2 regions of the Blautia producta genome follow, and region 2 is predicted to be linked to the other one. Evidence: predicted binding sites of a transcription regulator. Region 2 holds the regulator's gene; the other holds the start of a gene.
The links. The regulator HrcA, encoded in region 2, represses chaperone genes, less so after heat shock. The targets are predictions, from matches to a motif close to TGTTAGCACTCNNNNNNNNNGAGTGCTAACA.
Positions count from the first base shown of each region.

Region 1: htpG (molecular chaperone HtpG) is a predicted target of HrcA. The motif match lies at 3,995-4,025, and genes of this name have one in related genera.

Region 1 covers NZ_CP136422.1:2,685,736-2,691,774, reverse strand. Annotated here, with positions in the region: gene BLCOC_RS11940 (sensor histidine kinase) at 1-339, opposite strand, end outside; gene BLCOC_RS11935 (response regulator transcription factor) at 332-1,012, opposite strand; gene BLCOC_RS11930 (helix-turn-helix transcriptional regulator) at 1,025-1,231, opposite strand; gene BLCOC_RS11925 (DUF6442 family protein) at 1,243-1,560, opposite strand; gene htpG (molecular chaperone HtpG) at 1,797-3,878, opposite strand; gene BLCOC_RS11915 (class I SAM-dependent methyltransferase) at 4,063-4,719, opposite strand; gene BLCOC_RS11910 (aldehyde dehydrogenase) at 4,773-6,039, opposite strand, start outside.
Region 2 covers NZ_CP136422.1:1,304,983-1,311,021, reverse strand. Annotated here, with positions in the region: gene dnaK (molecular chaperone DnaK) at 1-346, opposite strand, end outside; gene grpE (nucleotide exchange factor GrpE) at 494-1,168, opposite strand; gene hrcA (heat-inducible transcriptional repressor HrcA) at 1,186-2,223, opposite strand; gene BLCOC_RS05670 (DUF4179 domain-containing protein) at 2,493-3,695, opposite strand; gene BLCOC_RS05665 (RNA polymerase sigma factor) at 3,692-4,210, opposite strand; gene BLCOC_RS05660 (SLC13 family permease) at 4,407-5,918, opposite strand.

The DNA of each region.
Region 1 (6,039 bases), 1.4 Mb from region 2:
AAACAGCCAGATAAGGAATATCACTGCAAGCCCCGCGCAGGATATGCCCATATAGGCGGGCAGAAGACCGCTTCTGTAATATCCGTCCGTGTATCCGTACCTATCCAGCCACTCTTTTCCCTCCCCGGAAACCTCTACACTCCGGCTTTCTTTCAAGATCTTGGCCACCTTTTCTGTAAGTTCCGGTTCCTCCTCCATGGTGTAGGAGATCATATACTCCGCGTTCTCTCTCTGGGTGTGGGCGGAAATCACGGAAAATCCAAAACCCAGAACAGCTCCCAGGAAAAGGGCCGCCGCAAGTGCCCCCAGTATGGTGATCCTCCTTGCTCTCTTATCCATTCTCAGCTATCTCCTCCATCCGATAACCAATCCCCCTAAGCGTCCGGATCTGCTCCGGGTTCCCCAGCTTTTCCCTGAGGCGTTTCATAGTGACTGTCAGGGTATTGTCATTGACAAAATTTCCATCCGCATCCCACAGAAGCTCAAGAAGGCGGTTCCTGGTTATTGCCTGGTTCTTATTCTCCAGAAGCACCCGCAGCAGCCGCAGTTCCCCGGCTGTCAATACCACCTCCTCAGACCCAAGATATGCTTTCATCTTCTCTGTATCCATGGAAATATGGCCGCATGCAAGCCTTCCCATCTCCGCAGTCCTGCTGCTCCTTCTTAGAACAGCACGGATCCTGGAGGAAAGAACCGACAAAAGAAACGGTTTCACAATATAATCATCTGCTCCCATGTCCAGCCCTCTCACAATATCCTTCTCCTCATCCCGCACAGTGAGAAATATAACGGGAAGTGTCTCATCAAAGGCCTTTACCTGCCGACAGAAGGAAAAGCCATTCCCATCCGGCAAATTCAGATCCAGGAGCACAAGGTCTGTCTTTTCATCCAGGCAGGCTCCTGCCTCCTTTAAGGTCCGGCACCAGACAGTGGTGCTCCCCTCTTTTTTCATTGCGCTTTGGATTCCAAAGGCAATGGTCTCATCATCCTCCAGCAGTAAAATACGCGGCATAACATTTCTCCCTCAAAAATAAAATAATTCCTCGAATTTCTTGTCCAGTGCAATACATAAGATCAGTGCCAGTTTTGCTGTTGGATTAAACTGCCCCGTCTCAATGGAGCTTATGGTATTTCTGGATACCCCCACCATCTCAGCCAACTGGTTCTGGGACAATTTTTTCTCACTTCTGGCTTCCTTCAGGCGGTTTTTTAAAATTAATTCATCGTCCATCTGCTGCCCGCCTAAAAAATCTCACTGATATAGCCGACAAACAGCAGCACGGCAGCCAGCACTGACAGGATTCCCAGCCCTATCTCGAACTTCTTGTGAAGCTTCCCCCCGTTATACAGATAATGGATTCCCATGCTCACAAAAAATATGCAGTACACATCGCTCCAGGGCTGCCCTGCCACAATTTTAACGATCATCAGCGCCAAAGTTACCAAGAGAATCCCCATCAGCACAAAACTGAATCCTTTCTGCGAAACCTGCGTTTCCCATTCATCCATGGAGCCTTTCTTTTTCTTCCTGGCCAGCTCCAAAACTTCCTTTTTTTCCATAACGGCACCTTCCTCTCTTTGCCAAGTTTTCTTGTCATCTATATTATATCATGCCAAGTTTTCTTGTCAACACTTTCTGCCAAGTTTTCTTTGCAGTCCAGACGAACAATCTCCTCTTTGCGGGTGCTGCAAATTTCATAAATGCAGGTATCATAAATACAAAATAGTGCAGTTGTAAAAAATCATTTTCACAACTGCACTATGATCGTTCTTATTTATTTCGCACTCTTTTTATCTTATTTTGCAAGCATCATCATGATATCATTGCTGCGTGTCACAAATTTTGTCATTTCCTCCGGTGTGAGCTGTCTGTGGCTCAGCACAGCCAGATCATAAAGCTGCTCACAGATCACATTTGTGTTCTCTGTATCACCGTTCTCCAGGACATACTGTACCAGCTTATTGTTGGCATTGAGTATCAGTGTCTCCTGTCCGCCGAACATGGACGGGTCCATACCGTACATATTATACATTTTCATCATTTCCTGCATACGGCGGCTTTCCTCTGAAACGGTCATCATGGAAGAAACATTTTCATTTTTCAGTTTTTCCACTTTAACGGTCAGGTTTTCTTTGTTCAGCACCTTTTTAAACAGTTCTGAAAGGGTCTTTGTCTCCTCTTCCAGCGCTGCCGCATCATCCTCTTTTACGGAGTCATTGATATCCGCATCAATGCGCAGGAACCTTACATTTTCCTTGATCTGCTCTACATGGGAGATAAACGGGGAGTCAATGTTATGTTTCATGATGACAGCATCCTGGCCCTCTTCTCTGAACATATTAATATACTGGCTCTGCTGTACCTCATCTGTCACATAGTAAATATTTGTCTTCTCAGGCTCTTTCTCTTCCTCGTCTTTCTTGCTGTCCTCTGCAGTCTCCTCTTTTGTTTCCTCAACTACAGTTTCCTCAGTCTCTTTGGCCTCTTCCGGTTTTTCATTGGCTTTGATGCAGTCTTCCAGAGTCAGATACTTGCCGTCAATATTCTTATACAGGATGTAATCCATCATTCTCTCTGAGAATTTTGTATCCTTTAAACAGCCGAATTTGATGAACGGGCTGATATCATCCCAATATTTTTCATAGTTTTCTCTATCTGTCTTGCACATGCCTGACAGCTTGTCAGCCACTTTTTTGCTGATATACTCAGAAATTTTCTTTACAAATCCGTCATTCTGCAGCGCACTTCTGGATACGTTCAGAGGCAGATCCGGGCAGTCAATGACACCTTTTAACAGCATCAAAAACTCAGGGATCACTTCTTTGATATTGTCTGCGATGAACACCTGGTTGTTGTACAGCTTGATGGTTCCCTCAATGGATTCGTATTCCATGTTGATCTTCGGGAAGTACAGGATACCTTTCAGGTTGAACGGATAATCCATGTTCAGATGGATCCAGAACAGAGGCTCCTTGTAATCCATAAATACTTTTCTGTAGAAATCTTTGTATTCCTCGTCTGTACAGTCGTTGGGATGTTTTGTCCACAGCGGATGGGTGTCACTTAAAGATACCGGACGTTTATTGATCTTTACTTTATCCTGGGCAGGAGAAACCTCAACGATTTCCTTCTCGCCGTTTTCGTTCTCCTTCTCCTCTGTCTTGGCCTCCTCGTGGATGTGCTCTACTACCACATCATCCTCTCTTAAATCAGCCTCATCAATGGTCTCATACTCCTGCTCTGCATTGGCCTTTGACAGGAATATTTCTACCGGCATGAAGGAGCAGTATTTTTCAATGATCTCTCTTGCACGGTATTCGTTGGCAAATTCCAGTGCATCCTCATTTAAGAACAGGGTGATCTCTGTACCTACTTCTGTGCGGCTTCCCTCTCCGATTTCGTACTCTGTGCCGCCGTCACATTCCCAGTGTACGGGAACAGCGTCCTCTTTGTAGGAAAGTGTATCAATATGAACTTCATCAGCTACCATAAACGCAGAATAGAATCCCAGACCGAAATGTCCGATGATCTGATCTTCGTTAGTCTTATCTTTATATTTCTCCAAAAACTCTGTCGCACCGGAAAATGCGATCTGAGTAATATATTCTTCCACCTCATCAGCGGTCATACCAAGACCGGTATCAATGAATTTCAGTGTCTTCTCTTCCGGATTCACGATCACCTGGATCTTGTTCTTGTGTCCTTCCGGGAATGTATACTCACCCATAACCTCCAGTTTTTTCAGTTTGGTAATGGCATCACATCCATTGGAAATCATCTCACGGAAGAAAATGTCATGGTCGGAGTACAACCATTTCTTGATGATCGGGAAAATATTGTCGCTATTGATTGATAAATTACCACGCTTGTTAGCCATGATATGCATCTCCTTTGTCTTTTCTCTGTTTTCTTATTTTTATTACGGAAAACTTTACTCCGGTTTCCCGCTGCTAAAAATAATATTAATACCCGGCGGAGGAAAAGTCAAGAGAAAATTAGCACTCATTTTCAGTGAGTGCTAACAAATTTTTATTAAAATTATAAACAAACTATAAAATCAGTTATGTATCATCCCTGTCATCAATCTTCTGCGCCACGATAAAAATATTCGGCGGATTTTTGTGAAGATTTACGATTTCCAGTACCAGAAATCCTTTTTTCTGGATCTTCCGCATCAGGCCGATGGGTGTATCAAAAGCCACATAGGGCATAAGGTGCAGCTTGCTCTTCACAAACTTTTTCACGGAGTCCCTTGAAAAATTCCTTCCCAGACAGTCTGTAGCGGAGATAAACACTCCTCCGGGTTTGAGAAGAGACCATATTTTTTCCAACACCTGATCCCGGTCTGACAGATATAAAAGCACGTTAAAAGCTGTCACCACATCAAAACTCTCCGGTTCACCGCTGAAATTCATCAGATCCGTGTGACAGAATGTGATGTTCCGGCATCCTTCCCCGGCTGCCTTCTGCACTGCTTTTTCCATCATCTCCTCTGATGTGTCAATAGCCACGATCTCCCTCACATTCTGTGAGATGGGAATAGTGGTATTGCCTGTACCGCACCCGAAATCCAGGACTTTTGCCTCCTGGTTCAGGTACGGCAGTGTGCGCTTCACTGTCTTTTTATACGCTTTTTTATAGACCTTCCACACCTGGTCATCGTAAACTCTGGATCTCCTGTTCCAGAAATATTCATTGTCTGATGGTTTCTTTGACATCTTATGTTTCCCCTTTCTGAACTAACTGTAAGCCGCTTTCGCTGTCTGAAATATTATAAAAATCTGCGGAGCAGCCACTCTTTTCCCTCTGTATAAGGCTGATAACGGATAGGCAGGTCTATCATATCTGACTTCCTCACCACGCTTTTTTTGTGACTGAAGGTTTCAAAGCTTTCTCTCCCGTGATAGCTCCCCATGCCGCTGCCTCCCACACCGCCGAAGCCCATATGCGGGGTAGCCAGATGAATGATGGTGTCATTGACGCAGCCGCCTCCAAAGGAGAGATTTCTGAGAACCTTTCTCTCCGTCCTCTTATCCCTTGTAAAAAGATACAGGGCCAACGGCTTTTCCCTCTCTTTCACAAATCCCACCGCTTCTGCTGTCTCTTTAAAGGTCAGCACCGGAAGCACCGGTCCGAAGATCTCCTCCTGCATAACAGGCGATTCTTCCGTGATCCCGGTCAGCACTGTGGGCGCGATCTGAAGACGTTTTTCATCTCCGTACCCGCCGATCTCAATCTGCCCCTCTCTGAGCAGTTCCATCACCCTGCGGTAATGCTTCTCATTGATCATCCGGGGATAGTCCGGATTTTTCAAAGGTGCCTCTCCGAACATCTGCCGGATATAATGCTTTACATATACCAGGAATTCCTCTTTGACAGATTCCTGCACAAGCAGATAATCAGGTGCCACACAGGTCTGCCCGCTGTTCAGATATTTGCCGAACACAAGCCTTTTTGCAGCCATCTTTAAATTAGCGGTACTGTCCACAATACAGGGACTCTTGCCGCCCAGTTCCAGAGTCACGGGTGTCAGATAACGGGCCGCCTTCTCCATGACCAGCCTGCCCACCGTCACACCCCCGGTAAAAAAGATATAGTCAAACCGCTGCTCTAAAAGCTCCTGGTTCTCTGCCCGTCCGCCTTCCACTACGGCCACAAACTCCGGTGGAAATGCCTGACGGATGATCTTAGCGATCACGGCTGATACATGTTCCGAATATGCAGAGGGCTTCAGGATACAGCAGTTCCCGGCTGCTATGGCCCCGATCAGCGGGTCAAGACAAAGCATAAAGGGATAGTTCCAGGGTGCCATCACCAGGACCACTCCGTAAGGCTCATGTGTCACGAAACTTTTTGCGGGAAACTGCGCGAGAGGTGTTGGTACTGTCTTATCCTTCATCCATGTTTTCAGATGTCTTTTCACAAAAGACAACTCACTCAAAACCATCCCCACCTCTGTCATATAAGACTCAAATGAAGATTTATGGAGATCCTGATACAAAGCATGGCGGATCTCTCCCTCATTCTTTTTTATAGTC
Region 2 (6,039 bases):
TAACTGCCTCTGTTACTTTCTCACCCAGATAGTTTTCCGCGTCGCTTTTCAGTTTCTGAAGGATCATTGCGGAAATTTCCTGCGGAGAATATTTTTTATCGTCAATTGTCACTCTGTAATCTGTTCCCATATGTCTCTTAATGGAAGAGATGGTTTTATCTGCATTGGTAACAGCCTGACGTTTTGCCGGCTCACCTACCAGTCTTTCTCCTGATTTTGTAAAAGCTACTACGGACGGTGTTGTTCTTGCGCCCTCTGCATTGGCGATAACTACCGGCTGTCCGCCTTCCATAACACCTACACAACTGTTTGTTGTACCTAAGTCAATACCTATAATTTTACCCATGATAAATTCCTCCTGAATTTAAAATCAATTACTTTTCCTGTTCACAGCGGCTTTACGCTCCCGCCAAAGCGTTTCATCTATGAGATAAAATCCAACGGTCTGTCCCGCCGGAGAATTTGGGTTGCGCCTTCGGCGCACCATCTAAAACTAATTGGCAACCTTCACCATGCTGTGTCTCACTACATGGTCTTTGTAAAGGTAGCCTTTCTGGAATTCTTCCACCACTACATTCTCACCGGCTTCTTCATCCTCCACATGCATCACTGCATTGTGGTAATCCGGATTGAATTCCTGCCCTACTGCTTCAATAGGCTTTACGCCGATCTCTTCAAAGACGGTCATCATCTGCTTGTAAATCTTTGTCATACCGTCAGCAAAGGGACTTTCTTTTTCATTTTCCGGAACTGCCGCAAGACCTCTTTCAAAGTTGTCAACAACCGGAAGAATCTTATCGATCACTTCACGCGCGCCGATTTCATACATGGAGGCTTTCTCCTTCTCTGTGCGCTTTCTGAAGTTATCGAACTCTGCCATCTGGCGTTTCACCATATCGGTGAGCTCTTCTATTTTTTCATCTTTTTTATCTTTTTTCTTCTTACCGAACAAGCCTTTTTTCTCAGATGACTTGCCTTTTGTCTGGTCAGCCTGCTCTTCTGTCCGGCCTTCTGTCTCCTCATCAGCCTGGTCATCATCGTCACCGGGCTCTTCACAGGTGGCCTCCTCTGCCAGCGCCTTATCGTCTTCCTCTAAGATTTCTTCTGCCTTCTCATCAGAAGCCGTATCCGGCTGCATCTCTTCATATAATTCTTTTTCTTCTGACACGAATCCGTACCGCCTTTCTAGGTTTTCTTAAATATATTGTCTAACTGCGTCTTCAGCGTTTTTAAATTGTCCACTACATTTTCGTAATCCATACGTTTGGGGCCTATGATACCGATGGTTCCCTGCATACCGCCTCCCAAATCATATGTGGCCGTCACGACGCTGCAGTCTTTCATAGTCTTAACAGGAGTTTCATTTCCAATGTATACCTGAATGCCGGTATTTTCCTCGGAATTCATGGTATCTTTGACCAAATCTACCAGTTCCTGTTTTTCCTCAAAGGCGGAAATCAGTTCACTGGCTTTTGAGGTATCTGCCAGCTCCGGATATTTAAAAATATTCGTGGTCCCGCTGGTATAAATCTCCACCTCATCCTCATCCACCGCAATGGCATTAGCCACCGCGTCAATGACGCTTCCCACAACAGCGCTGTGGATACCTGCCTGTTCTTTCATCTTAGTGATCATACCCAGGTTGATCTCCTCAATGGTGAGGCCGTTTAACTGGGTATTGAGAAGCAGGTTCAGCTTCAGTATTGTGTCATCATCCATAGGCTCCTGAAGGGCTATCATATGATTCTTTACAATATTTCCTTCGATCACCAGAACTGCCAGAAGCTGCATCTCAGCCACTCTGGAAAGCTGAATGAATTTTAATTTGTTTCTGTGATAGGTCGGGCCGGTGATCATGGTCGCGTAGTTGGTGTTGGATGCAAGAACCTTCACCACCTGTTTGAGCACCTTCTCCATTTTGTCGGTCCGCTCGATCATCATTTCCTTGATTTCCGAAACTTCCTGTTCCTTCTCCCGCATCAGCTCATCCACATAGAGGCGATAACCTGCGTCTGAGGGAATCCGCCCTGCCGAAGTGTGGGGCTGTACGATATACCCCAGTTCCTCCAGGTCTGACATCTCGTTCCGGATAGTTGCAGAGCTGAGATTCAGGTCAGTGTATTTTGAAATAGTTCTCGAGCCAACCGGTTCGCCGGTCTCCAGATACGTCTGGATAATGGCTTTTAATATCTTTCGTTTCCGCTCATCCAGTTCACTGTCCATTATTATCTCCTTTCTGCTTTTGCATTGATAAGGCCGGTCTCTTTTCCGGCATTGTTAGCACTCGTTTGTGTGGAGTGCTAACATCTATGTTCTAAAGATAGCACCAGCGTGTTTATTTGTCAAGGGCTTTATATTTTTTTTAGAAAGTTTCAGAATTTGCAACAATAATGAAGAAAAAGGGACATGCAAAAAAACAGAGGGGCTGTCTATACATAACAGCATTCCCTCTGTTTTGTTATATTATATCGGAAATATTAGTCGATTTTCATTTATTCAATAGGTACAATATAAAGGTTGTCCTCAGTCAGAACCTGCTCACCCTCAGGATAGGATTTTACGAACAGAAGGCTCTCCACCTGATCCGGGTCCAGTATCCGGTCAATTCCATAGGTCAGGGTATACTCATCACTGTCTTCCGATAAATAGCCGGAACTGCCGGGGCCCCGGTACAGATACAGATATGTGGTTCCGTCTTTTAATTTTACTCCTGTCAGCCACGGCGCTTCCTCATATGTCCGGGAAACAATCTCTTCCCCTGACTCATTCACGCCTTTTTCCTCTGTCAGCTTTCTTGGGAAATCATATACCACTCTCATGGAAATAGGAGATATTTCTACCTGCTTTACAGTGGCCCCGCTGTCCCCAAGCACATAGTCCGGGCTGCTTTCCCGTACATGATCCGAACCGCCCAGGGTCCAGGCAAAATCCCACTCAGCTTCTATGTCCGGTATATAACCGTCTATGGTGATCTCACCCAAATTTTCCAACTCAACACTGATGGGCTTTCCGATAAAGTATCCCTTTTCATCTTCTTTTGCCAAAGTGATCTCATACTCCATACTGCCGTCTTCCAGAGCATATCTCTCCAAGATTCCATCCTCAGAGATTGGAGTCCCGTCCGCATAGACAGCTCTGCCGTCATTTCCCTGCACCAATCCGTTGTAAAAGGATCTGGAAATGCTGAATCCTCCGTCTGCCGCGTCTTTGCCGTCAATTTTCACCTGTACATTTTCAAAATCCGGCTGCTTTCCCTGATCAAGCTCATAGCCCTCCACCTTAAATGCCAAATGTACGTAATAGTTATCCACAATACTCTGCATTGCCGTGACTTTTATCCCCTGGGCACTTACACTTTTGTCCACAGGTGACGCCATATTTTCCGCTTCCAGTTTATGCATTTGATCCGGTTCCGCTTTCATCCCCTCTGACATTCCGTGACTCCACTGCATATAGGCTGCCGCCCCCGCTGTGACAGTTCCAAAGACAAGAAGGGCCGCGGCTGCAAGGACCCATATTTTTTTTCTTGGCACTTTACCCGTTACTTTTCTCATTGCCATACTCTCCTCTTCGTACCTTTTCCGGGCATCCTTTTTTATAGAAGCAAAAGCTTCCTCTGCTTTTTGCTGTACCCTTTCCGGAATCTGCACATCCTGTCTGAGTTTTTCTAATATTTCATCTTCTCTCATACTCATATCAGTCTTCTCCTTTCCACCTCCGGATAATATTCCTCTGCCATCTTCTTTCTGGCTCTCGCTATCCTCGTCCTCACAGTCGCCTCCGGAATATCCAGGATTTCTGCGATTTCCGACATTTTAAAGCCTTCCACATAATACAGGACGATCACGGTCCGGTATTTCTCATCCAGGATTCCCAGGGCCTCATTCCATTCCAGATCACTGTAACCCTCTTCTTTTACTTCCACTTCAGGCGTCTCGTCTGTGAAAAAAAGATTTTCCTTTTTGTTCCTTATATCATTACATTTGTTGATCAGGATTCTGGTCATCCAGGTACGGAAATACCTTTCTTCCCTGAGCTGGTCTATTTTCTCCCAGCAGGTGAGGATGGTTTCCGATATGGCATCTGCAGCGTCCTCCTGGTTGGAAAGCAGTGAGCGGGCAGCTTTGTACATATTCTGCATCTGGGACTGCATGAGTTCCGTGAACGCATCCGCATCCCGCTCCTTCGCTTTTTTTATAAGATCATTCATAACAGGTTCCTTTCTTCCGTACGTACGTTTCCACATGTTTTTCATGTTTCTGCTTATTAGACAGTTCATCTGCCGGAAATGTTTCAACTGCCTCCCATAAAATTTTACCGCAAGGCTGCAGACATGGTCAGGATGGCTTTTTTCCTGACAACAAAGCAGCCGGCGCTCCACCCATTCCCGGAGCGCCGGCTGCTTCTTATACCACTGCTTTTCTGTTCGATACTTTATTGATGATAAATACTACAATGACCAGTGCTGCCACTGCAAATCCCAGAGAAGCCGCACTTTTTGTGGCTCCCGCGATTATAAACGCAGTCAGGGCAATGACACCGTTGACCAGCGCATAGGGAAGCTGGGTCCTCACATGCTCCACCAGATCGCATTCTGCCCCTGTGGAGGACAGGATCGTAGTATCGGAGATAGGGGAACAATGGTCGCCAAACAGACCCCCGGAGAGAACCGCACCTACCGCTATGGCAAAAGGTATGGAGAAAGCCTGTGCCATGGGTATAGCAAGAGGCATCATGATCGCAAAGGTTCCCCAGGAACTGCCTGTGGAAAAGGAGACAAAGGCTCCAAACAAAAAGATTGCCGCCGGAACCAGAGCCGCTGAAAAGCTCATGGACTTCAGCACATCCACAATAAACTGGGCCGTTCCCAGTTCACTGATCATACTTCCCAGAGACCAGGCCAGTACCAGGGTAATTGCCACATCTGTCATCCCCTTCATACCTCCCACATATACTTTGAAGGTCTCACTGAAGTTCATTACCTTGAAAAGACAGATCATGAGGATCAGGACCAGCGCCCCGAAAAAATAGCCCATGGTAAGCGCAACTCTGAATTCGTTACCGTCCACCTTTTTAAAGGGAAAGCCTAAAGGCGCCAGGGTCGCGAACAGGGTGACAAATACCACTACAATAGGAAGGATCACCATGATCGGCTTTGCGTTCTTTTTAGAATATATTCCGGTACTCTCTTCTTCCTCCGCGTGTTCTGTAAAGCTGTAACCGGCTTTTTCTTTCTCTGTTCTCTGCTCCGCTTTTTTCATCTGGGAAAAATCTATTTTTGTGAAAGCTATGAGCGGAATCAGGATGATCGCCAAGATCGCGTAGATCTGAAAGGGAATCGCCTGGACAAAAGTGGTATAATCGGATTCCTTTACACCCAGATTGTCAAATTCTGACTGGATAAGTCCCATAATATATACGCCCCAGCCGATAAATGGGATCAGAATCGCCACCGGAGAAGACGTGGAGTCCAGGATCCAGGCCAGTTTTTCCCTGGAGATTTTCAGCTTGTCAAACAGCGGCCGAAACACAGGTCCCACCAGAAGCGGGGTTCCCAGATCAGAAAAAAATATAATAATCCCGCCTGCCCAGGCGCAGAGCTGTGCTTTCAGTTTTGTGTTCACATAGCGGTATGCACTCTGCCCGAAAGCCTGCGCGCCTCCCGACTTTTCCATGAGCTTGATAAATCCTCCGATGAACACAACCAGAACGATCACACCCGCATTATAACTGTCTGTAAGCTGCACGAATAAATAATCACCGATCATGGATTTCACCGCTAAAAACGGATTACCATGGCTGAAGATCAATACACCTGTAAGCCCTCCACAGAAAAGAGAAAGAATCACATTTCTGCTCTTGATCGCCAGGATAACGGCTATGATAGGCGGCAATAAACTTAAAATACCGTAATTCATAGTTTTCCTCCCAAAATATTTAATATTTTCACATAAGAAAAGGCCTTGGCTGGATATCTTAAAGCAGCCACGGTCCTGTATTTCTGCCCCGCCCAGGGACAGTCCATGAGTAATATTACAT